DNA from 3 places in the Idiomarina sp. PL1-037 genome. Region 3 is predicted to be linked to each of the others. Evidence: predicted binding sites of a transcription regulator. Region 3 holds the regulator's gene; each other region holds the start of a gene.
The links. The regulator ArgR, encoded in region 3, controls arginine synthesis, uptake and breakdown. The targets are predictions, from matches to a motif close to ANTGAATANNTATTCANT.
Positions count from the first base shown of each region.

Region 1: U0358_RS11945 (aspartate aminotransferase family protein) is a predicted target of ArgR. The motif match lies at 3,983-4,000, and genes of this name have one in related genera.
Region 2: gltB (glutamate synthase large subunit) is a predicted target of ArgR. The motif match lies at 6,538-6,555, and genes of this name have one in related genera.

Region 1 is NZ_CP139873.1:2,533,838-2,543,998, reverse strand. Features, by position in the region: gene U0358_RS11965 (sensor domain-containing protein) at 1-1,321, shown strand, start outside; gene U0358_RS11960 (anthranilate synthase component II) at 1,326-1,907, shown strand; gene U0358_RS11955 (HDOD domain-containing protein) at 1,976-3,148, shown strand; gene U0358_RS11950 (flagellar brake protein) at 3,154-3,858, opposite strand; gene U0358_RS11945 (aspartate aminotransferase family protein) at 4,187-5,404, shown strand; gene astA (arginine N-succinyltransferase) at 5,418-6,440, shown strand; gene astD (succinylglutamate-semialdehyde dehydrogenase) at 6,455-7,924, shown strand; gene U0358_RS11930 (DUF3802 family protein) at 7,994-8,344, shown strand; gene U0358_RS11925 (OsmC family protein) at 8,374-8,805, shown strand; gene U0358_RS11920 (23S rRNA (adenine(2030)-N(6))-methyltransferase RlmJ) at 8,809-9,660, shown strand; gene U0358_RS11915 (phosphoribulokinase) at 9,665-10,161, opposite strand, start outside.
Region 2 is NZ_CP139873.1:976,708-986,868, forward strand. Features, by position in the region: gene ybgC (tol-pal system-associated acyl-CoA thioesterase) at 1-143, shown strand, start outside; gene tolQ (protein TolQ) at 147-857, shown strand; gene tolR (protein TolR) at 854-1,282, shown strand; gene tolA (cell envelope integrity protein TolA) at 1,285-2,202, shown strand; gene tolB (Tol-Pal system beta propeller repeat protein TolB) at 2,214-3,563, shown strand; gene pal (peptidoglycan-associated lipoprotein Pal) at 3,617-4,153, shown strand; gene ybgF (tol-pal system protein YbgF) at 4,174-4,935, shown strand; tRNA gene U0358_RS04495 (tRNA-Lys) at 5,066-5,141, shown strand; tRNA gene U0358_RS04500 (tRNA-Lys) at 5,172-5,247, shown strand; gene nadA (quinolinate synthase NadA) at 5,388-6,428, shown strand; gene gltB (glutamate synthase large subunit) at 6,566-10,161, shown strand, end outside.
Region 3 is NZ_CP139873.1:515,386-525,546, reverse strand. Features, by position in the region: gene ispB (octaprenyl diphosphate synthase) at 1-306, shown strand, start outside; gene mdh (malate dehydrogenase) at 832-1,764, opposite strand; gene argR (transcriptional regulator ArgR) at 1,952-2,425, shown strand; gene U0358_RS02470 (Dyp-type peroxidase) at 2,401-3,366, opposite strand; gene U0358_RS02465 (DUF885 domain-containing protein) at 3,483-5,225, shown strand; gene U0358_RS02460 (hypothetical protein) at 5,391-5,576, opposite strand; gene acnB (bifunctional aconitate hydratase 2/2-methylisocitrate dehydratase) at 5,806-8,394, opposite strand; gene U0358_RS02450 (efflux RND transporter permease subunit) at 8,537-10,161, opposite strand, start outside.

The DNA of each region.
Region 1 (10,161 bases), 790 kb from region 3:
GCAATATATTGGCGTTATACGGGATATTACCGAACAAAAGGAAAATGCCCGTAAGCTCGAGTATTTAGCCAATTTTGATGAACAAACCGGACTCCCAAACCGACACCGATTTCTTGACCTTGTTGAGAAACGTATTGAAAGCCAGCTCCCCATTGTTGTGGCAGCCATTAATATCGATTTCTTTAATCGCGTGAATACGATTCACGGACACGAGGAAGGTGACCGTGTTATTCAGCTAATTGCGCAGCGTCTGAGAAAAACCATTGGTGATTCAGGCTGGATAGCGAGAGATCTCGGTGACCGATTTTGGGTGGGGGTCATGCTGGATTCTACTGATAACAGCTTGAGCATTATTGAGGAGCTACATAGCGTATTACGCGAACCTTTCAAAACGGCATTTCAGACGCATTACTTAACCGCAAGCATTGGGGTCAGTTTAAGTGATAAAGATGAAAATGCTTCCGGACTGCTGTCACAGGCTGATACGGCCACGTCTAATGCTCGGCATAGCGGCCGGGATAAAATTGCAGTTTACAGAGCTGAAATATCCGAGTCCGTTGTAACTGACGCTAAAACAGAGTTGGCTTTACGAGGGGCTTTGGGTCAGGGACAGTTCGAGTGCTGGCTTCAATCTAAAGTCGATACTGATGGTGTTGTCTGTGGTGCGGAGGCTTTAATGCGTTGGCGTAATAAAGCAGGAGAAATTATTCCTCCAGATCAATTTATTCCGGTCGCAGAACGCTTTAAGTTAATTATCCCTATGGCTAAAGAATTGTTGAGTCAGGTGGCTTTTGTCGTGCGGCAACTGAGCGATAAAGGTCTCAACGATCGTATTGCGGTTAATGTCAGCCCAATTGAATTTTTACAAGCAGACTATGCGGATACGGTAGAGAATATGTTCGCTGAACACGGGGCACCGCTAAACCAGTTAACTATTGAAATTACAGAAAATTTATTACTGGCTGACCCTGAAATAGTTCAACAAAGGATGTCCCGACTAGCCAAGTTGGGTGTCTTATTTTCCATAGATGATTTTGGAACGGGCTACTCTAATTTTATTCGTATTCAGCAGCTGCCGATAGGCGAGTTAAAAATAGACAGACAGTTTGTCCAACTTGCAGAAGAGAACGATAAACATAGAGGATTATTGTTGGCTATGCTGAATATGACTAAATCCCTATCGGTTTCTTCAGTAGCCGAAGGCGTAGAAACTGAAACTCAGGTTAAATTACTGAAAGAAAATGGCGCTGATTTATTGCAGGGGTTCTATTTTGCGCGGCCAGACCATTTTCAAGACTGGCTGAGTGGCCGACTGACTTAGCAGTATGATTGTATTAATTGATAACTTTGACTCATTTACTCACAATCTGGCCCGCTACTTTCGGGAATTAGGTGTAGACGTTAGTGTTTTCAGAAATAACGAATTAACCCTTACCGACATAGAGCAACTAGAACCGCAAGCGCTCGTTGTATCGCCGGGCCCTTGTACTCCCAACGAGTCAGGGATATCTTTGGCGGCCATTGAGCACTTTCATACAAAGTTACCAATATTAGGTGTGTGCCTTGGTCATCAGGCATTGGCACAAGTTTTTGGTGCAAGCGTTGTTCGGGCAGAAAATGTTATGCACGGAAAAACCAGTGTGATAAGACACTCAGGGGAAGGGCTTTTCCGGCAGCTGAATAACCCCTTAGAAGTGACCCGCTATCATTCGTTGGTTGTTTCTCCTGAGAGCTTATCTACAGATTTTATTATTGATGCCGATACGTTAAGCAAAAATGGGCAATTTGAGATTATGTCGATAAGACACCGAAATTTACCACTGTTTGGTGTCCAGTTTCATCCTGAATCTGTTATGACGGCACAAGGACATAGTCTGTTAGCGAATTTTTTACGTTATATACGATAATCAGTAAGTAGTATTTTCTCTGCTTATTCAACATAATACAGCCGCAGTTCAGCTAATACCGAGGTAACATGTTCCACTTTTTTGCGGGTACCACAGAAGGTGGTAGTAACGATCCCGCTTTGCGCTTAGAAAAACGCTTTATTAACTATCTCATAAGCTTTCCGTTTGCGCGTAAAACTCGTTCAAAAGAAGATGGTACCGACAATGAAGTGCATGAGCAGCGACGTAAGCTTTTAGAAGTTGAGCGTCTGAACTATGAAGAGCGGGATCGCAAAGCGCAGGCGCGTCAGCGTTATGCCGATCGTATTTCTGATGAATTGCATGAAGAGATTTATCATCGTGCGTTGAAAGCCATAGAAGATGGCGACTACATCAGCGAGCGCTTGATCCCACTGCCTGAGAAACTACCTGAATTACTCGATACGCTTAGCATGAAAGCCGCGTCTATGCGCCGGATTGAGTCTGTTGTGCAAGGCATGGACTGGTTCCATACGGGACTAATCCGTACGGTCAATCAACCACCATTTATTGACCGGAATAAGCAGGTAAAAATTGATAATCTGCGGGTGGCCATGAGCTTCGTGGGTACCGAAAATTTGCGCCTGCTAGCCCCTGCCTACATTATGCAAAACTGGTTGCCGCCGGCTACGCAACCGTTCACCTTATTCCGCCGGAAAATTTGGGAGCATTCGCTGGGTACGGCTATTGCCGCGCACAATATTGCGGTAGAGCGTAACCTGCGAGATCCGGTTTTAGCTTATACCATTGGTATGTTCCATGAGCTGGGAAAAATTGCCTTAACCAAGCTGTATTTGCGTTTATTTGATGAGGTACAGCGCGAATTCGCTATGCAAAGTGTTAACGATAAGTCACCAGAGCGTCACAATACTATTGTCAACTTGACTCCGGATGAACGCTTTCTGCGCGATTTAATGTTGGAAAAGGATAAGGACGTAAGTTACCTGGTTGCTGAAGGCTGGGGATTAAAGCGAGTTCCGGTAAGCGAACACTTACTAGCTTTTACACAAAGTAAAACGAAAGAGCAAGGATATGAATCTGAATATGCTGAAGCGTTAGCTCAGGCCAATGCTTATTGCGAATTCAGAATGCTGCGGGAAGTAGACCTTGCCAGTCTGGAAGAGGGTAAACACCTGTTAAACAAGCATTCAATAAAGTCAGAAACTGTCGCTCGTTTGCACAATGTGAGTTTAAAACGCCCGCCAATTGTGGTGCCTGAATAGAAGCTTCAACATTCAAACTCGGTGTCGATTAATAAATGATCGAATACCTTATTGATATGCGCTTCCTCGTCAGTGAAGCGCACGCCAACACTTATCATTCCATAGTCTTTGCGTTGGTTCATAATTTGACCTGAAAGAGTCAGAGGATCTCTCTGAGAACCTGAACCTATACTGATCTTTATATTCATGTGAGTGACATTACCCGTCTGGCTCTGCGCCTTAAACACAATTTGGCAACCGGCAGAAGAAATATCGACAATAACGCCACTGGCTAACTTCTTTTTGTTTTTGGTCTGAGTGCCATCAGCAGTAACATCAACTGGAATATGAGTTCGTACACGCCGTTGTGCCCGCAATGCGCGATTCTCTATTTGTTTCGGATAATCCAGATACAGCAACCGGAAAGGAATATTAGAGACGGCCCGGATCTTTGTTTTAAAAGCCAGGCATTCACCCGCTTCTCCCTCTAAAACCAAGCGAACAATAACCGGGTTACCTTCATATAAAACATCGGCGTAGCTGCCATCAGTGCGCGGGTTAGGCTGCTTCAACAATAAATAGTTACCGGTGTCAAAGCCCACAACCTGAAGCTTGGTGCGTACCTTGGTCGCCGAAGAAAACTCAACATCAATTACGTCGCCCGGGCGTAAGTAGGTCAGCTTTAAGTGGGGTTGAGATGAGGCGTTCAGGGGCGGAGTCTGATTTTCCATAACGTCTTTTCCAGCCGAACATTTATTCAATAATTCAGGCTAAATTAACGCGAGTTAAAAATCAATGTAATTCTGCGTAGTTAAATGTTAACTCAGTAGGTTCATTTTTTCTGGCCTAAAAAATAATGACTAAAGATTCATCGTTTCAGCATGCATTAGCATAACTATTCGTATCTTATGCAAGAAAAGCGTAAACCCTCGGTTTTAGGGATTTATAACTGAATTATCACAGACAAACTGCACAAATTTTGGCATAATAGCGGGCTACTTTTAGAGATGAATTTGTTGACACCTTTGTTAACTCGCTAAGGCGATAAGGACGAGAGTAATGACAGACAATAAGACAGTAAACCGTGAAATGTTTAATGATGTAATGGTTCCGAACTATAACCCGGCATCAATGGTTCCCGTTAAAGGAGAAGGTGCTCGTGTTTGGGATCAGGAAGGTCGCGAGTATGTCGACTTTGCCGGCGGCATCGCTGTGAACTGTCTTGGTCATTGCCATCCGGCGATGGTGTCTGCCCTGCAGGAGCAGAGCCAGAAGCTGTGGCATTTAAGTAATGTTTTTACTAACGAACCGGCAATTCGCCTGGCGAAGAAATTAACTGAAGCCACCTTTGCCGATCGTGTTTACTACGCTAACTCTGGTGCTGAAGCTAACGAAGCAGCATTAAAGCTGGCACGTCGCTGGGCAATTGAAAAGCATGGCGAGCATAAGCAACAAATTATTGCTTTCACTAAAGGCTTCCATGGGCGTACCTTCTTTACCGTAACCGTGGGTGGTCAGCCAGCTTACTCTGACGGCTTTGGCCCAAAACCTGGTGCGATTGAGCATGTGGACTACAACAATATTGACGCGCTAAAAGAACTGATTTCCGACAAAACTTGCGCTGTAATGATGGAACCATTGCAAGGTGAAGGCGGTGTAGTTACTCCAGACGTAGAGTTTGTTAAAGCGGTACGTGAGCTGTGTAACGAAAACGACGCGTTATTGATTTTTGACGAAGTACAAACAGGTTTTGGTCGTACCGGTAGCCTTTATGCGTACGAGCAGCTGGGCGTGACGCCGGACATTCTGACTTCAGCAAAAGCATTGGGCGGCGGTTTTCCTATTGGCGCTATGCTAACAACGACGGAAATTGCTGAGCACCTTAAACCGGGTACACACGGCAGTACATATGGCGGTAATCCACTGGCCTGCGCGGTATCAGAAGCGGTATTTGATGTTGTAAATACGAAAGAAACGCTGGACGGCGTGAAGCAACGTGAGCAGTGGTTCAAAGAGCAACTAACAGCAATTAATGAAAAATATAACGTGTTCAGCGAAATTCGCGGTCAGGGCTTATTGCTTGGTGCGGCAATGAATGAAGAGTACGAAGGGCGTGCGCGCGACTTCTTGCTGGCCGGCCAGGAGCATGGCGTTATGGTACTGATTGCCGGTGCTAATGTGGTGCGCTTTACCCCGTCGCTGGTTATTTCTGAAGAAGACATTAAAGAAGGCCTGCAGCGCTTTGAAAAAGCCGTTGCCCAGGTCGTTGGTCAATAACTGAGGCTGTTTTATGTTGCTAATCAGACCCATTAAGCCGTCAGATTACGAAGCGTTATACCAGTGTGCGATTGAGTCCGGTCATGGTTTTACTTCTTTACCGGTAGACCAGTCGCTGCTGGAGCGCCGCATTAACGCGGCGCAAAAAGCATTCGCTAAAGATACCGTTGAAACACCGGGCGATGAAAGCTATCTGTTTGTTATGGAAGATACCGAAACCGGTACTATTGCAGGTGTCAGTGGTATTGAAGCCGCGGTGGGTTTGAATGAAGCCTTCTGGCATTACCGTTTAGGTAAAGTTGTGCATCATTCAGAGAAGCTCAATATTTATAATGCACTGGAAACCTTAACCTTGTGTAATGACTACACCGGTGTTTCCGAGCTATGCACACTGTTCTTGCGTGAACCTTACCGGCACAATATGAACGGACGTACATTGTCACGTTTCCGTATGCTGTTTTTAGCGCAATTTAAACAGCGTTTCAGCGACTGGGTAATAGCCGAAATGCGTGGTGTTTCAGATGAAAATGGTGATTCGCCATTCTGGAATTGGCTGGAAGAGAACTTTTTCTCAATGGACTTTCCTAAAGCCGACTACTTAAGTGGCATTGGCGATAAAGTCTTTATTTCTGAACTGATGCCACGCTTCCCTATTTATACTAATTTGTTGAGTAAAGAAGCACAGGCGGTTGTCGGTAAAGTTCACGACAATACCCGGCCGGCACTGAAACTGCTGGAATCCGAAGGCTTTCGTTTTCGCGGGTTCGTCGATATATTTGATGCAGGGCCAACGGTTGAAGCTGAAGTGTGTAATCTTAACAGTGTCCGTAACAGTCGTTTAGTGACGGTAACGGTAAGCGAATCTAAAGCGGAAGATGAAGGCATTCCTCATATTGTCTGCAATACGCAACTGAAGAACTTCCGTGCGACCAAACTGTCTTTACCGGCAGGTGCAGACGAACTCGTATTGACGACAGAACAAGCCCAGGCAATGCATTTAGAAAGCGGCGATGAAGCCCGCATTGTTGCACTCTAAGCAGGAGTATTTGTATGACGAACAGTATTCAATTTATTGATGGTTGTTGGGAAGCTGGTGAAGGTCAGCTGTTCAAATCGATTGATCCGGCACGAAACGAAGTTATCTGGAGTGGCGAAGCTGCCAGTGAACCTCAGGTTGAAAAGGCCATTCTGGCAGCACGGGCGGCATTTCCGGATTGGTCCGGTCGCAGCGTGGAAGAGCGCCTAGCTATTTGTAAGAAATTTTCAGAGTTACTGGACGAAAATAAAGAGCATCTGGCTCGCACTATGGCTAAAGAAACTGGCAAACCGGTTTGGGAAACACGTACCGAAGTTGGCGCTATGATGGGTAAGGTGGCGATTTCAGAACGAGCCTACCATGAACGCACCGGTACGGTTGAAAACGATATGCCGGGCGCAAAAGCCTTTATTCGCCACAAGCCGCACGGCGTGGTCGCTGTTTATGGCCCTTATAACTTTCCGGGGCATCTGCCTAACGGTCACATTGTTCCGGCGCTTATTGCGGGTAATACCGTGGTATTCAAACCAAGCGAACTGACTCCTATGGTGGCCCAGGAAACCGTTAAGTTATGGGAAAAAGCAGGCATCCCGGCGGGGGTTCTTAACCTGGTTCAGGGCGAAGTTGACACGGGTAAGGCATTGTCAGCACACCCACAAATTGATGGTCTGTATTTCACCGGCTCATCAAACACTGGGCATTTGTTACACAAACAATTTGGCGGTCGTCCTGATAAGATTCTGGCACTGGAAATGGGCGGTAACAACCCATTGTTGGTGACGAATGTGGCTGATATTGATGCAGCGGTACACAATATCGTGCACTCGGCTTTCATCACTTCTGGTCAGCGCTGCACTTGCGCACGTCGCTTGTTTATCGAAGATTCTGAGCAAGGCCGTGCTGTACTGGAACGTCTCATTGAAGTCACTGAAAATATTCTGGTCGACGATTACGAAGCTGATCCACAGCCATTCATGGGGGCTATGATTTCTGCTAAAGCTGCGGGCGAAATGGTCGATGCACAGAATGAGCTGTTGCATAAAGGAGCTAAGTCATTAGTTCGTATGAAGCAGGCTGACTCGAAGAAAGGGTTTGTCACTCCGGGTATTGTGGATGTAACCGGAGTTGAAAATTTACCGGACGACGAGCATTTTGGACCATTATTGAAAGTGTATCGTTTTAAAGATATTGATGCGGCTATCAAAGAAGCGAACAATACGCGTTATGGTCTGTCTGCTGGTGTTTTGTGTGATGATGAGCAAACCTATCGTTACTTCTTTAAACACATTCGTGCAGGTATTGTGAATTGGAATAAGCCGATTACTGGTGCCAGCAGTGCCGCACCTTTTGGAGGCATTGGCGCAAGCGGTAATCACCGTGCTAGTGCGTATTATGCGGCGGACTATTGCGCGTACCCGGTTGCCTCTGTGGAAGCTGACAGCATGAGCTTACCTGAGAGTTTAGCTCCAGGGCTTAAATTTTAATCGCAATCTGTGCTAGCTTAGTGGCTAGGCAACGTATGGGTTGCCTGGCCGCGAGACAAAGAGAAACAGATGATAGTTGAAACAGACGGATACATTGAGCTAATCCAGTACCTGACAGGTCAGTTACCGGTCTTCACTGAGCAAAGTAGCAGCGCAAAAACTGCAGACTATACTTTGCGTGACTTTATGGAAGAGCGTTTGTCAGAAAGCATGATGGCAGTGTTTGAGCAGAACGAGCTCGATGAAGCTTTGCGGCTGAATATTGTCCGGGAAACGGATGCTATTGTTTACGATTTGGAAGAAGTGTTATCCAAAGTTTTGGATACACACCCGACTCCGCAGCAGGAAGCCTTCATTAATGAGTTTGTTGGTCTGGTAAAAAACCTTTTCGATGAGCGCCTGCAAAGTTACCGACTGTAGTCTTTTATCGATTTCAGCAAGGATATTCAATGTCAGCAAATAGCATGAATGCAAAGGTTGCCTGGTTAGACGGCATGACTTTTGTGGCTACCTCAGGTAGTGGTCATCAAGTGGTCATGGATGGTGACAACCCCGGCAAAGCCCCGAGTCCTATGGAAATGGTACTCATGTCCGCAGGAAGCTGCGCGTCTGTTGACGTGGTCAGTATATTGCAAAAAGCTAAGCAGAACCTTCAGCGCTGCTATTGTGAGTTGTCAGGAACCCGTGCCGATTCAGTACCAAAGGTTTTTACTGACATTCATCTGGAGTTCGTGATTGTGGGCACGGATATTAACGAAAAGCACGTAGAGCGTGCGGTGAAACTGTCAGCCGATAAGTACTGTTCGGTGGCTAAAATGCTGGAAGCGTCGGTTAATATTACCCACAGTTACCGTATTGAACCTCCTCAACAAGACGACTGATCTTTGAATTATCGACACATTTTTCATGCCGGCAATTTTGCCGATGTTTTTAAGCATTTGCTTCTGGCGCGAGCGCTGGAGTATTTTCAGCAAAAGAGTAAGCCCTACTTTGTACTCGATACTCACGGTGGTATCGGTTACTACGATTTGCAAGGTGATCAGGCCGTAAGAACTGCCGAAGCCGAACAGGGTATTGTCCGTTTTGCTCAATACTCAGCCGAAGAACCCTTAGCCGGCGCTTATTTAAACACCGTGCGTCAATTAAACGAAGAGCAAGGTAAGCTTAGGTATTACCCTGGTTCACCAGTCATAACCTCTGAATTTTTACGCGAAAATGACCGGTTAGTTGTTTGTGAACTGCATAAAGAAGACGCAGAGACCCTTAAAAACACCCCTTTGGGTCGGCACAAACAAGTGCAAATACTGGCTCCCATGGACGGTTATCAGGCTGTGCGTGCGCAACTGCCCCCTGCTGAAAAGCGTGGGTTGGTACTTATTGACCCGCCTTTTGAAAACACCACGGAGTTTGACGATGTGGTCAGCGCGTTGGAACAGGGCTTAAAACGCTGGCAAAGCGGTAGCTTTGCGGTTTGGTACCCCATTAAAGATGAGTTGAAAACGGCTGCTTTTCACCGTGATGTTGGTGCTTTGCCAGGTCTGCCTAAGACTCTGATTATGGAACTGAATATACGCACCAATGATGAGCGTAAAGGGCTTCACGGCTGTGGCTTTCTCTGGATCAATCCGCCTTATGGCGTGGTGCAGGACAGCGAGCATCTGTTACCCGTCTTGTGCAAAACTCTCGCTCAGGATAAAGGTGCCAACTTTCACAGTAGATGGTTAGTTAGTGAGTAGTTACTTATTTACTTGATATCCAGTCAACCTGTCGGCGAACCTGGTTTTTCCTTTCCATAATTTGTTCTATCAGCGGTGTCAGAATAAGCTCCATGGCTAAGGCCATTTTCCCGCCGGGCACAACCAGGGTACTGGTACGCGACATGAAAGAGCCGTCTATCATCTGCAGGTAATAGGGGAAGTCGACATTCTTAATACCCCGAAAACGAATAACAACAAAGCTCTCGTCCAGTGACGGAATATCCTTGGCACTGAAAGGGTTGGACGTATCAACCGTAGGCACTCGCTGGAAGTTGATATGAGTACGCGAAAACTGGGGAACAATATGGTGAATGTAATCTTCCATGCCACGAATAATGCTGGTGGTAACCGCTTCACGTGAATGGCCCCGCTCTGATGTATCGCGAATCAACTTCTGGATCCACTCAAGGTTAACAATAGGCACCATGCCGATTAATAAATCGACATACTGAGTGACATCGTACCCGTCACCGCAAACAC
Region 2 (10,161 bases), 460 kb from region 3:
TGGTTTTCGAACAACAAGTTTTGGCGAAGGATGGCAGTGTGCATTGCCAGGCAACAGTTGTAGCCGCCTGTGTTGATAACCGGGCGATGAAAGCTGTGGCTATTCCGGAACCGATAATATCGCGTATTCAGTCAGGGGTTTAAAGCGTGGAAGCAGAACTATCGTTTATTGATTTATTCATGCAAGCCAGTTTCTTGGTCAAACTGGTGATGGTTATGTTACTGGCGATGTCGGTATGGGGTTGGGTATTAATTTTCCAGCGCAAAAAGGTGCTGAAGCAGGCTAGAAATGACGCGCTAAAATTCGAAGATAGATTCTGGTCAGGCGTTGATCTTGCGCGCCTTTATCAGGAAATCTCGGCTCGCGCTAAAAACGCACGAGGAATGGAGTTATTGTTTCACGCTGGCTTTAAAGAGTATGCCCGATTACGTAACCACTCAACAACGAATACGCAAACAATGCTTGAAGGCGCGTTTCGTGCCATGCGCGTAGCGCACGCCAGAGAAACCGAAAAGTTGGATAACAACTTAGGTATTCTGGCCACTATTGGTTCTATAAGTCCTTATATTGGTTTGTTTGGAACGGTATGGGGAATTATGAACGCCTTTATCGCATTAGGTGCCGTGCAACAGGCCACGTTGGCGATGGTTGCACCAGGTATCGCCGAAGCATTGATCGCTACTGCGATGGGTCTTTTTGCCGCGATACCGGCCGTTATTGCTTACAACCGATTCACCACCAGTGTGGAAAAAGTTGATAATCAGTACATGAACTTTATTGATGAATTCATCTCAATTTTACAGCGGCAGTCGTCGGCTCAGGCTGGCAAAAGTAAAGTAGAGGGCGAAACGGTATGATGGTAATGCCGCGCAAGCGTCGTAAGCCGGTTGCGGAAATTAACGTAGTGCCTTACATCGACGTGATGCTGGTGCTACTGATCATTTTTATGGTAACAGCCCCTTTGATCACTCAGGGGGTTAAAGTCGACTTACCGAAAGCAACGGCCGAGCCTCTTTCTGAAGAGAGTAAACCACCCCTGGTTGCATCGGTTGATGCTGAAGGGCGTTACTATTTAAATCAGGGTGACTCCCAAGATACGCCCATGCAGGCTGATGAACTCGCTACTCTGGTTGCTGCTCACCTGCAAGTAGAGCCTGACACCCCGGTTATGGTCAATGGCGATGGTTCGGTATCTTACAACCAAATTGTGCAACTGATGGTATTACTGCAAAGAGCGGGTGTGCCCTCAGTCGGTTTAATGACAGATTCGTCGGATAATTAGTTGTGGCAAAATCAGATAGCTTAACCTTACCGCTGATATATTCGATTGTGATACACGCTGCGATTGCGGGCGTGTTATTGATTAGCTTTGAATTTACCCCTTCAACGCCGGAGGCGATGGAAGTCAACTTAGATCAAAGCGAGCTGGATATGTCAGAAGAGATTGTCAGTGCAGTCACAGTAGATAAATCCAAGGTTCAACAGCAGGCAGACAAAATTCGTCAGCAGAAAGCGGAAAAAGAGGCGGCTGAACAGCGCCGTATAGAGAGACTTGAGCAGCGTGCTGAAGAAGCGCGTAAAGCGCGCGAAAGAGAAGAGCAACGTAAAAAAGAAATAGAGCGTCAACAGGAATTAGAAAGGCAAGAAGCTGCAGAAGCACGCAAACAGGCAGAGCGAGAAAAGAAAGAAGCTGAACGCCTGGCGCAGGAGCGTGCCAAAGCTGAGGCGGCGGCGAAAGAAGCAGAGCGGCGTAAACGCGAAGCAGAGGAAGCCGAACGCCGTGCTGAGGAAGAACGTCGTAAACGTCTGGAAGAGCAGCGTAAACGTGAACAACAACAGCGTGAAGCGGCTGAACGAGAAGCTCAGTTGCAAAAAGAAATGGAAGCGGAACGGGCGCGTCGGCAAGCCGCTCGTCGTCAACAAGTACTGAGTGAAGTTGAAAAGTATCAGGCACTTATTCAGCAAACTATTCAAAGAAACTGGAATGTTGATGACTCAATGCGTGGCAAGTCATGTGAGTTAACCATACGAGTAGCTCCGAGTGGGTTCGTCAAGTCAGTAGACACCGGTAGTGGCGATACGAACGTTTGTCGTTCAGCGCAAAATGCCGTATTGAAAGCTACAACACTGCCGGTTTCTGAAGATCCGGAAATTTATGAACAAATGAGTACAATTAAACTGACTGTAAAACCGCAGTTGTAACAAGGTGACCGATGAAAAATATATTAATTAAAAGCATTTTACTCTTTGTTGCGCTAACTGCTTTTGCGCGAGCAGGAGTATTGGAAATCGTCATCACGGAAGGTATTGATACGGCAAGGCCGATTGCGGTGGTGCCGTTCGAGTGGAAAGGTGAAGGAAAGGCACCAAACGAGCTGACCGATGTTATTGCTGCAGATCTTATGCGCAGCGGTAAATTTAATCCGATTCCAGCAAGTGCAATGCCACAACGGCCGACTGCCGATGATGAGATAGATTACTCAGCTTGGGCTAAGATGGGCGTCGAAGCCATTTTAGTCGGTTCAATAGAACCGTATTCCGTTGACCGCTATATGGTTAAATTTGAAGTTATTGATGTACTCCGGGGACAAATTACCGGTGGTAACTCTCAAATGCTGCGCAATGGCGAGCTGGTGCAGAGTAATGACCATATCCTAGATTCCCGATCTAGTGTTATTGATGGTGATCAATTCCGCTCTTACGCACATCGAATTTCAGACGTGGCCTATGAAGCATTAACTGGCGAACGTGGTGCTTTCATGACCAAAATCGCTTATGTCACGGTAAATCATGATGACCGCTACCCCTATAAACTGGCTGTAGCTGATTATGACGGCGCAAACGAGAAGATATTGCTGCGTTCGCCCGAGCCATTGATGTCTCCGGCCTGGTCCCCAGATGGTAATAAACTGGCCTATGTTAGTTTCGAGAATAAAACGGCAGAAATATTCATGCAGGATATTTATACTACCCGGCGTGAGAAACTGACATCGTTTCCCGGGATAAACGGTAACCCCGTTTTCTCGCCAGATGGCGAAAAGTTAGCTATGGTCTTATCTAAGGATGGGAATCCTGAACTTTATGTGTTTGATATTAAAACTAAGGACTTGCAACGTGTTACTCGTAATCGTACGATTGATACAGAGCCTAACTGGACACCAGATGGTGAATCTTTAGTGTTTACCTCAGAAAGAGGTGGCAGACCGCAACTATATAGCGTAAATTTATCGTCAGGTCAGGTTCGTCGGTTAACCTTTGAGGGTGAGCAGAATTTGGGCGGTACTATATTGCCGTCTGGCGAAGATATGATTTTAGTGAACCGAACACGTGGCAATTATCATATCGCGAAGCAAGAGTTTCCACGTGGAAATATGCAGGTTTTAACGAAAACGTCTTTAGATGAGTCACCAAGTGTGGCACCAAATGGCAGCATGGTTATTTACAGTACAACGCATAATAACAAACAAGTACTGGCTTTGGTTTCTATCGATGGGCGTTTTAAAGCACGATTACCGGCAACCGATGGTGAAGTTAAGTCACCGACTTGGTCGCCATTTATGTAAAACAAAAGCCTGAATGGTTGAATTGTTCGATAAAAACGATAAGGACGAAAAGGATGCAGCTTAATAAACTTTTAAAAGCTCTGGCAATCGTTGTACCAATGGCGACTCTGGCCGCTTGTAGCTCAAACCAGGAAACTGATTCAGGTATGGGCGCAGGTCAGGAAACCAATCAACAAGCTGAGCAAGACTCTGGTGTCGAAGTTGGTGCAGCAGAACGCGCACAAACGATGGAAGAAGAACGTCAGCAAAAAATGGAAGCGTTACGTAAAGAACACATCGTTTACTTCGCTTTTGATACATCTAATGTGCAGTCAGAGTACACGGAAATGTTGTCAGCGCATGCTGATTACTTAGTCAAAAATCCGTCTGTGAAAGTTGTTGTCGAAGGTCATACCGACGAGCGCGGTACGCCTGAGTACAACATCGCGTTAGGCGAACGACGTGCTAAGGCAGTTGAGAGCTATTTGCACAACTTGGGTGTTCAGGATTCTCAAACCTCGACTGTTTCATATGGCGAAGAAAAGCCAATGGTAAATGAGTCAAACGAACGCGCATACGCGAAAAACCGTCGCGCTGTTTTAGTTTACTAATTTAAAAGTAACGGATAGTAATGAGAAAAACGCTGTTAGCTGTATGTTTGTGTGTGCCTGGGGTTGTTATGGCCCAGGCTCCTGTTTCTGGACTGTCGTCTTCAGGTGACGTTGAGCAACGACTAGAGCAGATCGAGCGCATGCTCGAAGCGCGCTCCAGTGCTCAGCTTGAAATGCTTAATCAGTTAGGTTCTTTGCAGCAAAATGTTGCTGAATTAAGAGGCATAACGGAAGAGCATGAATACCGTCTGGAGCAATTGTTGGAACGCCAGCGCGAACTGTATCAGGAAATTGATCGTCGTTTCAGTAATTTGAAGTCGAGCAATAACCAGAGTGAAAGTGCAGGCGATGGTTACAATGATCTGGAGCAGGTACCGACACAAACAGACAATAGCAGCTATTCTCCAAACCTTAGCGAGAATGATGCTTATGACAAAGCGATAGCTTTAGTTCTTGAGGATAAGCGTTACGATGAAGCTATACCCGCATTTCAGTCTTTTCTGAAGAACTTTCCAAATTCAACATACTCTCCTAATGCCCATTACTGGCTAGGTCAGTTGTTTTTTGCTAAACGACAATACGATCAGGCAAAGCAACAGTTTGAAACTGTCGTTAATGACTACCCAGACAGTAATAAACGTGGCGATTGTTTATTAAAGCTTGGTGTTATCGCCAGTGAGCAAGATAAATCAGCAGATGCAAAAGCTTATTACGAGCAAGTGATCGAAGAATACCCGGAAAGTACCGAATCTAATTTGGCAAAACAACGCTTAAATAAATAACAACTGAGCAACATGTGTTCGTGAATTAAGCAATCGAACAGTTTTTTTCAATTTTCAGTTGCATACGCGCACTATTTCAGTAAACTATGCCGCCGTTGCCAAGCAGAAACGGGCAACATTATTGGCGTTTGGGTTGTTAGCTCAGTTGGTAGAGCAGTTGACTTTTAATCAATTGGTCGCAGGTTCGAATCCTGCACAACCCACCACGTCGCCAATGAAAATATTTACCAGAATTTGGGTTGTTAGCTCAGTTGGTAGAGCAGTTGACTTTTAATCAATTGGTCGCAGGTTCGAATCCTGCACAACCCACCACTTCACTGAATACCTCATTAAAAAACACTTATCCATACCGATGAATTAAGAGTGATACGGACTTAGCTATAAGCATCCCTTGAATTCAGCTATAATAGCCCTCACTTACTGAGAACACTTAGAAAACAAGCCGTAGTATCATGACCGAGATTCAAACTCTGGATAGCCTTGATTATACTTTTCCTCCAAAACCTAAACCTTTAAGTGCGGAAGAAAAGTCTGAAACCATTAATCGCATTAAGCAGCTTCTGATTGATGAAGACGCTGTATTGGTGGCGCACTACTACACAGACCCTGATATTCAGGCATTAGCTGAGGAAACCGGTGGCTGTGTGGCCGATTCTTTAGAAATGGCTCGTTTTGGGCGAGATCACCCGGCAAAGAAACTGATTGTAGCTGGTGTCCGTTTCATGGGTGAGACAGCAAAAATTCTTACGCCTCACAAACAAGTACTGATGCCGACATTAAAGGCCGAGTGTTCTCTTGACCTTGGCTGTCCACCGGAAAAATTTGCTGAGTTTTGTGATCAACATCCTGACCGGACCGTTGTTGTTTACGCTAACACTTCGGCAGCGGTAAAAGCTCGTGCAGACTGGGTAGTGACATCCAGTATGGCGCTTGAGCTTGTCGATCATCTGGATTCCAAAGGAGAAAAAATTCTTTGGGCACCGGATAAGCATTTAGGCGGCTATATCGCACGGGAAACCGGTGCAGATATGCTGCTGTGGCAGGGTGCTTGTGTCGTGCATGATGAGTTTAAAGCGAAAGCTCTGCAGGATATGAAAAAGCTTCATCCTGAGGCCGCTATTCTCGTGCACCCTGAGTCGCCGGAGAATATTGTGGCGATGGCGGATGCTGTTGGCTCTACTTCGCAGCTTATTAAGGCGAGTCAGGAATTACCGAATGAGACTTTCATAGTAGCAACCGATAAAGGCATTTTTTATAAAATGCAGCAGTTGCAGCCGAATAAGACCTTTATTGAAGCCCCAACCGCGGGTAATGGTGCAACGTGTCGCAGTTGTGCACATTGTCCCTGGATGGCAATGAACGGCTTAAAAGCGATAGAAGAGGCGTTAACGGATGGTGGAGCAACACATGAGATTCATGTCGATGAAGCTCTGGGTCAAAAAGCCATGGTGCCGTTAGACCGAATGCTGGAATTTTCAGCTAGCTTAAAATAATTTAAAGGCTCCTTCGGGAGCCTTTTTACTATTGGTCCATAAAACATATTTATAACAATAATAACTTCAGTGCCTACCGAAGTGAATTTCTGCATGCTAATCTAACTTTATTGAATAATTATTCGAGTGGTGTAAGCATGGGACTTTATGATCCAGCTGATGTCCGTGATAACTGCGGTTTTGGCCTTATCGCTGATATTAATGGCGAAGCTCAGCAAGGTTTAATTTCTACCGCAGTAAAAGCGTTGGATCGTATGCAACATCGTGGTGGTATTGGCGCCGATGGTAAAACCGGAGATGGCTGTGGGCTGCTACTGCAAATACCCGAACAGTTTTTCCGCCATTACGCAGAAACCCAAGGCTGGCAGCTAAGCAAGAAGTTTGCTGTCGGTATGATATTTTTTAGCGGCGACAAGGATAAGCGTGAGTCTGCCCGCCATCTTATTGAGCAAGAGCTTCAAAGAGAGACTTTAGCGGTCACTGGCTGGCGTAAAGTTCCGGTTAACAACCAAGTACTGGGTGAAGGCGCTAAATCGTCTGAGCCGGTTATTGAGCAGGTTCTGGTGTCGGCTCCGCCGGGCTGGCGTAAAAAAGATCTAGAAAGACGCTTGTATATGGCCCGAAGGCGCATCGAAAAGCGGATGCCTAATCAGGATGAGCTTTATATTTCGTCGTTGTCGAGTCTGGTCTTAGTCTATAAAGGCCTGATGATGGCAGCTGACTTGCCGGCTTATTACATCGACTTAGCCGATGCCGAAATGAAAACCTCTATTTGTGTCTTCCATCAACGCTTCTCTACCAATACAGAACCGCGCTGGCCGCTGGCTCAGCCTTTCCGGTTCCTTGCTCACAACGGTGAAATTAATACTGTACGTGGAAATCGTCAGTGGACACAGGCAAGAGCTTATAAATTTCAGACGCCCTTATTGCCGGATCTACAAGACGCAAAGCCACTGGTGGGCCTGTCAGGCTCCGATTCTGCGTCGTTAGACAATATGCTGGAGCTATTACTGGCTGGCGGCATGGATTTATTCCGGGCAATGCGTTTGCTGATTCCACCGGCATGGCAGGGCGATGCCACTATGTCGGACGAAATGCGCGCCTTTTACGAGTTTAACTCCCTGCATATGGAGCCCTGGGATGGGCCTGCCGGCGTTGTCATGAGCAATGGCCGACATGTGGCCTGCAGTCTGGATAGAAATGGTCTGCGTCCGGCGCGATATGTTCTGACCCGTTCGGGTATTCTGACCATTGCTTCAGAAGTGGGTATCTGGGATTACGACGAGCAGGAAGTGATTGAAAAAGGTCGCTTAGGACCGGGACAAATGATGGCGGTGGATACCTATACCGGCAAAATTTGGTATAACGACCAAATTGAAGAAGAACTCAAGCAGCGTCACCCCTATAAACAATGGCTGGAACAGCACCGTCGTCACTTAATACCGTTTGAGCGTAGCCACGCTGACAAGCTGGGTAAGCGTTTGTATGACGACAAGACCATGCTGGTTTTTCATAAAGCGTATTTGTACTCCGAAGAAGAAATCCAGCAAATTATCAGTGTTCTGGCCAAAGATGGTCAGGAAGCTGTGGGTTCTATGGGCGACGATACACCCACTGCGGTGCTCTCAAAGCAGCCGCGTTTGCTTTACGACTATTTCCGCCAGCAGTTTGCGCAGGTGACCAACCCGGCCATTGACCCGATTCGTGAAAGCCATGTCATGTCGCTTTCCACTATTATCGGGCGTGAGCATAACGTATTTAACGAAGCATCGGGCGATGCCGATCGGGTGGTATTTGAATCTCCTATCCTGATGTACACCGATTTAAAACAGCTACGTGAACTGGACGAACAACATTACCGTGCAACCACTTTATCGCTTGGTTTTAAACCGAAGCAGCAAAACCTGCAACAAGCCATCGATAGCCTGGTTGAACAGGCAAAAGCCGCGGTTAAGGATGAACAAACGGTTATTCTGGTTCTCAGTGACAGAGATTTACAGCGGGAACAGCTGACGATACCGGCAGCCATGGCTGTTGGGGCGGTGCAACAAGTGCTGGTGAATAATGATCTTCGCTGTGATTCAAACATTATTATTGAAACCGCCTCCGCGCGTGATCCGCACCATATGGCAGTATTAATAGGTTTAGGCGCCACTGCGGTTTATCCGTACCTTGCGTATGAGACCGTGGAACAACTGGTGGCCAGGGGCAAAGTCACACTGGACATAAAGGAGGCGTTGCTCAACTACCGTAAAGGCCTGAATAAAGGCTTACTGAAAATACTCTCGAAAATGGGTATTGCGACAGTGGCGGGGTACCGGGGATCCTCCTTGTTTGAGGCGGTTGGGCTAAACGAAGATGTGCGTCGTCTTTGCTTTGAAAACGTGCCAGCACGCATTGATGGTACTGGGTTTGACGATATACAGCAGGATCTTCAGCAAAGCTTCCACCGTGCCTGGTTAACACGAAAAAAACTGGCTCAGGGCGGCTTGCTAAAATATGTGCACGGCGGGGAGTATCACGCTTACAACCCGGATGTTGTGACTTCACTGCAACGAGCGGTAGCAACAGGCGAGCAGCGAGATTACGACGTTTACGCTAAGTTCGTTAATGAGAGGCCGGTGACTCACCTGCGTGATTTGCTCAGCATTAAATTGCCTGAAAAAGCAAAAATTAAAAAAGAAAAGGTAGAAGCTAAAGAGCTTCTTTTTCAGCGTTTTGATACGGCGGCTATGTCGATAGGTGCGTTAAGCGCTGAAGCTCATGAAGCCTTAGCTATTGCCATGAATACTATTGGCGGGCACTCAAATTCTGGTGAAGGCGGGGAAGATCCGAAGCGTTTTAACAACGCAAAAAATTCGCGAATTAAGCAAGTGGCCTCGGGACGCTTTGGTGTTACGCCGCATTATCTGGTTAATGCTGATGTTATACAGATAAAAGTTGCGCAGGGGGCCAAACCCGGCGAGGGTGGCCAGCTGCCCGGCGAAAAAGTCACTGCAGAAATTGCCCAGCTGCGTTACGCCGTTGCTGGAACTACCTTGATATCCCCGCCGCCTCATCACGACATTTATTCCATTGAAGACTTAGCCCAGCTGATTTTTGATTTAAAACAGGTGAACCCGAAAGCCTTAGTTTCAGTCAAGCTGGTTTCTACGCCTGGTATTGGCACCATTGCTACGGGGGTTGCTAAAGCGTACGCCGATTTAATTACTGTGTCCGGCTACGACGGCGGAACCGGTGCCAGCCCCATGACTTCGGTCAAGTATGCGGGCTCACCGTGGGAGCTTGGTCTGGTTGAGGTGCATGAAGCCTTGGTCGCCAATAACTTGCGTCATAAAATTCGGTTGCAGGTCGATGGCGGCTTAAAAACCGGTATGGATATTGTGAAGGCGGCTATTTTAGGCGCTGAGAGCTTCGGCTTTGGCACAGCCCCTATGATTGCTCTGGGGTGTAAATATTTACGCATTTGCCATTTGAACAACTGCGCAACCGGCGTAGCTACTCAGGATGAAACTCTGCGCCGTGAACATTTCTCCGGCTTGCCGGAACGCGTGGTGAAACTGTTTGAGTTTATGGCGGAAGAGGTGCGTGACATTCTCGCCCAATTGGGGCTGGAGAAGTTAACCGACGCTATTGGCCGGGTTGACCTACTGGAACGGCTGACTGGTGAAACCAAACGCCAGCAGCAGTTACAGTTAAATGCCTTGCTGCAGTCCGCAGGAGTGCGTTCAGA
Region 3 (10,161 bases):
ATGGGCAAAAACGCCGGTGATGACCTAGCAGAAGGTAAGCCGACACTGCCGTTATTGTACGCCATGTGGCACGGCAACGAAGTAGAACAAAAGCTGATTCGCGAAGCCATTGAACAAGGTGACGGACGTGAGCACTTACAAACCGTGCTAACTGCAATGGAGCGCACCGGTGCATTGCAATACACTCGCGACAAAGCTTTAGAAGCCGCCGAACAAGCGCGCGAGTCCCTAAGCGAACTGCCGGACTCCGACTACAAACAAGCCCTGCTCACTCTAACCCACCTGGCAGTCGACCGGGTAGCTTAGAGGAAGGAAATGCCTTGGGGGGATCGGGTTCTGTTTCGGAGGACGCCCGTGAATACATCCCTGTAGGGCTTGTGTAGCGCCATCCATGGCGCTACACACCTCCGAAACAGAACCCTTCCCGCTTTAGGCATTTCCATTTAGCATCGCCATCCATGGCCTTCTACACTCCGCCAGAGAAATCTTCAACACTCGTAACGCTCGCAATCCAACAGCCTGCCCCTTTTAAGCATCTTCTAGCCTGATAATTAAAAAACTAACGCTGTGTATCAATTGGAATATTTGAGCGTACGTCTAGCTGGAAAAATATTGGGGAAGGTCAATATTGGCGAAAAGCCGTTGCAGGATTATCTGGAGAAAGTGCTGAGATAACTTTCAGCAAATAGCGTGGAAATGTTGGGGCGGCTATTACAGGAGCGTCGAAGGCCAGGGACGGCCTTCGTCGAGCGCTCATGGATGAGCTTGTAGCGTCTCCTGTAATAGCCGCCCCAATATTTTCAAAAGCGGATTACTGAAAGTTTTTTCAGCTTAGCTGGCGAAGTCGATGCCAGTTTGGATGTCGCCTTTCAGTCCATCTAGCATGTCGTCCATGCATTTTTGTTCGAATTCACTTAGCTTGCCGTAAGACAGAATTTCTTCGGCGCCATTTTTGCCTAAGCGTACTGGCTGTGCGAAGAACTTAGCGTTGTCGCCAGGGCCTTCTACGTAGGTGCATTCAATAGTGTCCTGACCTTGTAGGCCTTTCAGCAGTGACAGGGCAAAGCGTGCTGCTGCCTGACCCATAGACAGGGTTGCTGAACCGCCGCCAGCTTTAGCTTCGACAACTTCAGTACCGGCATTCTGGATACGGTGAGTTAAGTCTTTGATTTCTTGTTCAGTGAACTCAACGCCTTCCACCTGAGACAGCAATGGCAGAATAGTTGTACCACTGTGACCGCCAATTACCGGAACTTCTACGTTTTCTGGGTTCAGACCACGCAGTTCGCCTACAAAGGCTTCTGAACGAATAACGTCAAGTGTGGTAACACCGAACAGCTTACGCTTGTCGTAGCAACCCGCTTGCTTCAGTACTTCAGCAGCGATTGGAACGGTGGTGTTTACTGGGTTCGTAATGATACCAACGCAGGCGTCAGGGCAGTTGTCTGCTACGCCCTGTACTAAGTTTTTAACGATGCCTGCGTTCATGTTGAACAGGTCAGAGCGATCCATACCTGGCTTACGTGGTACGCCGGCAGGAATTAATACAATGTCGCTGCCCACTAATGCTGATGCTAAGTCGTCTTTACCGAAGCCTGTTACTTTCACGTCGGTAGGGATATGACTTAAGTCAACCGCCACACCTGGAACTACTGGCGCAACGTCATACAACGACAATTCTGAACCTGCTGGTAATTGGGTTTTCAGAAGCAATGACAATGCCTGGCCGATACCACCGGCCGCACCTAATACGGCTACTTTCATCTCAGACTCCGTTTTTGTTGGTCAATTTAAACTGCTTAAAAATGCAGGATTTGGGGCAAAACTGTACTCTTATATCAGTAAAAATACAACTTTGCCCGATACATATTCAGCACTCGAATAGCGCATCTTTATGCAGTACACTGTCCATAATTATAGCATGGAAACAGCATAGGAATTTGACACTCAAATGGTGCAGGACACGTTACTCGAAGCTTTTAAAACCTTGCTCCGCGAAGAGCGGTACGGCTCGCAGGGAGAAATTGTTAATGCCTTGAAAGCCGAGGGCTTTGATAACATTAGTCAGTCTAAAGTGTCGCGCATGTTGAGTAAGCAAGGAGCGGTTCGTACCCGCAATGCAAAGCAGGAAATGGTTTACTGTTTACCACCTGATTTAGCCGTGCCTTCCACCCGGGCGCCATTAAGCCAGCTTGTACTGGATATTCAGCATAATGATGTAATGGTCATTATTCGCACAAGTCCGGGGGCTGCCCAGTTAATTGCCCGGTTGCTGGATTCCGTCGGTAAAAAAGAAGGCGTGCTAGGCACTATTGCCGGCGACGACACGATTTTTATTGCACCGCTTAAAGTGGCTGATATTGAATTCACTCTGCGAAAAGTACGTGAGCTGTTCGCAAATCAGGCGGTGCTGCCCTCTTCATAGTCCACTATGTCTTCGGCAACTTCTTTGTTCGCTTCCATAAAGCGCATTGAAGGAACAAAAAAACCGGAGCTGGATACGGCTTGTGAGTAATCAAGTAAGGGGTCGTAAGCCCCTTGTTCGTCGGCGTAATAACGGTTCTTTAGCCACTGGACAACCCTTTTAGGCGAATGGCTAAAATACATGGCCAGAAGCCCCTGTTCGCGCAAGTCGCCCCACGGCATATTCTGCCGTAATAGTGGGATGGGCTGTTCGCTACTGTCAATTAAACGACTTTTCGCGGCGTGAGTGACACCTTCTATTTTGGCTTCTGATAGACGTTCACCGGATACTTTCTCACGCCCCATTAACTGCTCCTGCGTTTCCGGGCCTAAATAGTCCCAACGACGCAAGTCATGCCGAAACTTCTGCACGAATAAGTAGCTGCCGTCGACAAAGTCGGCGTCGTCCTGTACGTCAACTAACGCGACTTTACGCTTACGCATCCCCCGCGGGTTATCCGGTGCATCTATAAAGCCGGTTAAGTCGCGGCCGTCCAGATAACGGAAGGAACGGATTTGTTCAGCCACTTCAATGTCGTAGCCGAACCATTCCATCAGCGTGCGCCCGGCCAGATAGTTAGCATCGAAACGGTCACAGCGAATTTGTATGACAAGATCATAGGGGTGTCTAGGTGCTTCACGGTCTCCATCGCTAAGCTCAGGAAAAGCCTGCAAGTGTAGCGGTCGCTTATGGGGATAGAGAATATCCCAGTAGTCTGCCCCTATCCCAACAAAGCCTGTTAACATGCCTTCAGAGAAACGGGCGTCAAGATCGCGTAAAATAGCTGGAAAACGAGCTAACTTGCGACGTAAACTTTCTACGTCGTCGCTCATGACGTGACAAAACAACGTCAGACCATGCAGATTAGGTTCCGCGTAGACTCCTGACTGAGCTTTATCCACCCTATTCTCCCGTTTAACTGTTATTTTTGTGGGTTCGTTCTATTCGCTTTTACATTAATTAGCGCAAGAGGCATTATAGAATGCCTGTATTCGTTATGACACCGCAAGGAAAAATCATGCGTAATCTGATACTTATTTTTGGTTTGCTGGGCGTTACAGCCTGCACCACCACAGCTGATAACCAAACCCAGCGTAGCAGCACACAACAACAAAGTGCTGCTGCTGAGTTTCATCAACTGGCTGACACTATCTGGGAAGAACTGAATAAGTCCAGCGATACTGAGCTGACCGATATGTCACCGGAAGCGTTAGAAAAACGCTACCAACAACGCTCAAAGTGGCTCGAACAGCTTAACGCCGTTAACCTTAACGCGCTTAGCCGGGATGACCAAATCAATCATGCGATGATCCATTATACGTTAAAAAACAAAGTGGATGAGTATCGTTTTAAAGCACACTACATGCCATTAACGGCAGAAGGAAGCTTCCACAGTTCTTTAGCTTTTATGCCATCGTACACTTCGTTCTCTTCAGCTGAGGACTATCAAAATTACATTGCGAAACTGCGTTCAATTCCACGTTATATGGAACAACAAACGCATTGGTTACGTAAAGCGATAGAGGAAGGTTATACGCAACCAGCCGCTGCTATGGCTGGCTTTGAAGAAAGCATACTGGCCTACATTGTACAAGATGCCGACCAAAGCGTGTATTTCTCGCCATTTTCTGATCAACCGGGTTTTATTAATGACCAGCAGTGGAAGCAGCTAAAAGAAGATGCGTTAACCGCTATTGATCAGCAAGTTATGCCGGCGTATGACGACTACTTTAACTTTATGGTCACAGAGTATCTGCCGAACTCTCGTGAGAGTGTTGGTGCCAGCGAGCTACCAAACGGCGATGCTTTCTACCAGAACAGAATTAAACATTACACCACGCTTGATATGAGCGCTGACGAAATCCATGAAATTGGATTGCAGGAAGTTGCTCGTATTCGCGGCGAGATGCTGGAAGTTATTGAGGAAACCGGTTTTGACGGTAACTTTGACGAGTTTGTCGACTTTTTACGTACAGATGACCAGTTTTACCCGGAAACTGCAGAAGAGTTATTGGAGTATGCCGCCTGGATAGCGAAGAAAATGGACGGTGAACTTCCAAAACTGTTTAAAACCTTACCCCGCCAGCCTTACGGTATAGCACCGGTACCTGCTGAGATCGCCCCCAAATACACAACCGGCCGTTATTCAGGTTCAAGCCGGGATGACCGCGCGGGATTCTACTGGGTAAATACCTACGCGCTGGACCGCCGTCCGCTTTACCAGATGGAAGCCTTAACTCTGCACGAAGCAGTACCGGGACACCATTTACAAAGCGCTATAGCGAACGAACTGAAAGACTTACCGGAATACCGCCAGCAAACTTATATTTCCGCTTTTGGTGAAGGCTGGGGTTTGTACTCTGAGTACCTGGGTCTGGAAGCCGGTTTCTATGAAGACCCTTACAGCAACTTTGGTCGTTTAAGCTACGAAATGTGGCGTGCGGCGCGCTTAGTGGTGGATACCGGTATGCATGCCAAAGGCTGGAGCCGTGAGCGAGCAATGGAGTTTATGGCCAATAATACTGCGTTGTCACTTCATAATGTGAAAACCGAAATTGACCGTTACATTACCTGGCCTGCACAAGCCCTTTCGTACAAGCTGGGCGAACTGACCATTAAGCGTTTGCGTGCAGAAGCCGAGCAACAGCTGGGTAATAAGTTCGATATTCGTGAATTCCACGATGCGGTACTGGAAAACGGCAGCGTACCACTGAAAGTACTCGAGCAGCACATCAACAACTGGATTGCTGAGCAGAAATAACGGCATTGAACCATGAGTGCTGAGGTTACAAGGGCTTTTCCGGAGGACGCCCGCAAGTACTTCCCTGTAGGGTTTGAGCAGCGCCATCCTTGGCGCTGCACACCTCCTGAAAAGCCCTTATAACCATCGGCGCACTCATTATTCACTGCCTAAATCAGCCTATTTTTAAGGCTCAAACTTCTTTGTTCCAACCTCACACCCTAATCTTTCTTTTGCTTCACTAAGAGACAGCAAGTTCTGGTTTCGGATATCCCGCTCAGCTAGATTCATTAGCTTAAGTGTGGCAATAGCTTCTTCGGCATTTAGTGATGCTGTGTTTTGCTTAATATGATGGATAGTTTTTATCTGCATAATTAACTCCTGCCAGACAAACTAAAGTATAGTCCATTAAGAAACGACCCGAAAATTAGGCACAAAAAAACCGCCGAAGCGGTTTTAGGTAAACTTATATGGGAATGAAAACACATTGTGGCCGGTAACAGGAAGTGTCTGGCGCCATGGATGGCGCCAGCCAAGCCTTACAGGGACGTACTTGCAGGCGTCTTCCTGTTACCGGTCATTATGTTTCCATTCCCCATCATTAAGCCACGTTGATGGTTGGGATGATGTTTTCCTTGGCCGCTTTTTCTGCGTCGCGGAAGGCATCCATCTGGTCGAAGTTCAGATATTTGTAGACTTCGCCAGCCATCGAATTGATGTCCTGTGCGTACTCCATGTATTCTTCCGGAGTTGGCAGGCGACCAACGATAGCACCGACAGCTGCAAGCTCTGCAGAAGTCAGGTAAACGTTTGCGCCATCACCCAGGCGGTTCGGGAAGTTACGCGTTGAGGTAGACAATACCGTTGCGCCTGGTTCTACCCGTGCCTGGTTACCCATACACAGTGAACAGCCCGGCATTTCCGTACGAACGCCGTTACGCTCATAAATGTCATAATAGCCTTCGGCTTCCAGCTGGGTTTTATCCATTTTCGTTGGTGGTGCAATCCACAAACGCGTGTTTAATGGGTCAGAGTTTTTCTCTAACAATTTGCCTGCTGCACGGAAGTGACCAATGTTGGTCATGCACGAACCAATGAAAACTTCATCGACGTTGTCGCCGGCAACTTCGCTGAGGAACTTCGCGTCGTCCGGGTCATTCGGGCAACAGACGATAGGCTCTTTAATCTCGTTCAGGTCAATTTCGATAACCGTTGAGTAGTCAGCGTCTTTATCTGCACGGGTCAGCTGTGGGTTTTCTAACCACTCTTCCATCTTACGGGCACGACGTTCCAGCGTACGCGCATCGCCGTAGCCTTCGTTTATCATCCAGCGCAGCATGGTGATATTAGAACGCAGGTACTCCGCAACAGACTCTTCAGACAAGTCGATAGTACAACCAGCCGCTGAACGTTCTGCAGAAGCGTCAGACAATTCAAAGGCCTGCTCTACAGTTAAGTGATCAAGACCTTCAATTTCTAAGATACGACCTGAGAAAATGTTTTTCTTGCCACGCTTATCAACGGTCAGGTGACCTTCTTTGATAGCAAACGCAGGAATGGCATGAACCAGGTCACGTAAAGTAATACCCGGCTGCATTTCGCCTTTGAAACGGACCAATACAGATTCAGGCATGTCCAGCGGCATAACACCGGTAGCTGCAGCAAAGGCAACCAGACCAGAGCCTGCCGGGAATGAAATACCCAGAGGGAAACGCGTGTGTGAGTCACCACCAGTACCAACAGTATCTGGCAACAACATACGGTTTAACCAGCTGTGGATGATACCGTCGCCAGGACGCAAACTTACGCCGCCACGGTTCATAATGAAGTCAGGTAAGGTGTGCTGAGTTTCAACGTCAACCGGCTTAGGATAAGCGGCGGTGTGACAGAACGACTGCATAACCAGGTCTGAGTTAAAGCCAAGGCATGCCAGGTCTTTTAGCTCGTCACGAGTCATAGGGCCAGTGGTATCCTGAGAGCCTACAGTCGTCATTTTAGGTTCACAGTAAGCCCCCGGGCGAACACCTTCCATGCCACAAGCTTTGCCGACCAGCTTCTGCGCCAGCGAGAAACCTTTACCGCTGTCTGCGGGTTGCTCTGGCTTACGGAATAAGTCTGATGGACCCATGCCCAGAGACTCACGTGCTTTTTCTGTCAGGCCACGGCCGATGATCAGGTTAATACGTCCACCGGCGCGTACTTCATCTAAAATGACACGGGATGCATAATCGTACTCAGCGATAACGTCGCCGGCTTCGTTCTCGATTTTGCCTTCGTATGGGTAAATAGTGATGATATCGCCCATGTTCATTTTTTCGACGTCGGCTTCAAATACCAACGCACCTGCGTCTTTCATGGTATTGAAGAAAATTGGAGCAACTTTAGAGCCAATACAGATACCGCCGGCACGTTTATTTGGTGTACCCGGCATGTCTTCGCCAATATTCCACAGTACTGAGTTGGTCGCAGATTTACGTGAAGAACCGGTACCCACTACGTCGCCAACGAAGGCAACCGGGTGACCTTTCTCTTTTAATTCTTCAATTTGCTTGCCTGCGTCAGTAATGCCTTCGCGTGGCATTTTGTACATCGCTTTGGCGTGCAGCGGAATGTCCGGACGAGACCAGGCATCCGGCGCCGGAGAAAGGTCATCGGTATTGGTTTCGCCAGTCACTTTAAAGACGGTAGCTTTAATTGATTTAGGCAGCTCGTCGCTGTTGGTGAACCATTCAGCATTGGCCCAGGATTCAACCACTTCTTTCGCCAGCGCATTACCGGCTTTCATTTTCTCTTCCACGTCGTGGAAAGCATCGAACATTAAGATGGTTTCTTTCAGCTCTTTTGCCGCCAGTTCAGCCAGCTGAGAGTCATCCAGCAACTCCACCAACGTGACGATGTTGTAACCACCGTGCATGTTGCCCAACAGTTTTACTGCGTATTCTTTGCTTACAACCGGACTTTCAATTTCGCCCTTAACTACGGCGCTTAAGAAGCCTGCTTTAACATAGGCAGCTTCATCCACACCCGGTGGTACACGCTCGGCCAGCAGCTCAACCAGAAAGTCTTCCTCGCCTGCTGGGGGATTTTTCAGTAACTCCACTAAATCGGCTACTTGCTCTGCGTTTAATGGCTTCGGAGGGATGCCTTCTGCGGCGCGCTCTTCTACGTGCTGACGATATTCTTTAAGCACTGATATTACCTCTCATTTGCTTGCATGAATTCTAGGCGGTTCATTAGTGCGGCGCATTATACGGATATTACTGTTAAATTCCCATGACACGGGGCTATAAAACAGATAATTCAGGGTATAAACAGGGTGAATGCGCCCGGGGTTACGGGCGCGGTACTCTTTGCACTATGGCGTACATAACAGGTACGACAAACAAGGTCAGTACGGTAGCAAAGCCCAGGCCGAACATAATGACCGTTGCCATGCTGGCAAAGAAGTCGTCAAACAGCAGCGGTATCATACCCAAAATGGTGGTGGCTGCCGCCATTCCTACCGGACGAACACGACTAACCGCGGCATCACTCAACGCCTGGGTTGCTTCTTTACCTGCGTCCAACTCAGCATTAACCTGCTCCAGCAACACCACACCGTTTTTAATCAGCATGCCGGAAAGGCTGAGAAAGCCAAGTAACGCCATGAAGCCAAACGGTTTGTCCAGCAGCAAGAGTCCCACAGTCACACCAATTATGGAAAGCGGCACAGTCGTCCACAGCACAGCGGCCTGGCGAATGCTGTTAAACAACAGCACGGTAATAATAAACATCACCAAAAAACCAAATGGTAAGGCGTTGAATAAGGCCTTTTCAGCATCGCCTGAAACTTCGTGCTCACCTCCCCAATTGAGCTCATAGCCCAGGGGCAGTTCAATAGCTTCAATTTGCGGTTTCACCCGTTCAAAGACTTGAGCGGCGGTTTCATCACGCAATAAGTCATGGTCAGCCATTACAGTAAGAGTACGCTTTCTGTCTCGCCTCAGTATCAATGGGTCCTCCCACTTAACTCCAATGGAGCGTACGACCTGAGCTAACGGCACAAAGCGATCAAACACCGGACTGTAAATTTGCAGCTCTTGCCAATTATTAAGATCGACTCTCTCTGACTCTGGAGCTCGTTGAATAATAGGCAATAGATCGGTCCCGTCTCGGTATACACCTATCCGACGGCCCACAAAATTGGCACGCAAAAGGTTATTCACATCTTCTTTGGTTATACCGGCTCGGCGCCCGGCGGCTTCATCATACTCCGGCCGTAACAATTTAGTTTGATTTCGCCAGTCTGAACGGATGTTTACTGCACCTTCATCCCGATCTAATAAAGCTTGTGCTTTTTTGCTGAGTTGACGTAACACCTCAATGTCTGGACCTGAGAAGCGAGCTTCTATTTTGGCAGGCGTTGCCGGACCAATTTCAACACGAATCAATTTATCTTCGACATCGGGGTGTTCACTTCGAATTCTTTCCCTGATGTCACGCATCAACGGTTCCATCGCTTCTTTATCTTCGACCCGAACGAGAAGTTGTGCGTAACTCTCATAACTTTTCTCTACCAGGTAGGTTAAGGTGAAACGCGGAGCGCCGCGCCCTACCGTTGTTGCAACTGAAGTGACTACCGGCTTTTCCAGAAGGTAGTCCTCTAAACGCTTAGAGTCTGTCTCGGTATGGCGAATATCTGTTCCCTGTGGATACCACAAGTCGACATAAAATAACGGCGTTGTCGAAGGTGGAAAAAATGACTGCTTGGCTTGTCCGAACCCAAGCACTGCCGCAACTAATAAAGCCAGCATAACAACCATGCTGATTATTCGATGGCGTAGGCAGGTCGATAAAACGGCTTTGTACCCTTTGTACACCGGGTGAGAAAAGGCATCATTTTTCTCGTCACCAATGTCTTTAGCCGAATATAGTCGGTCTGCCAAAAATGGAATGAGAGTAAGCGCAGTGAACCAAC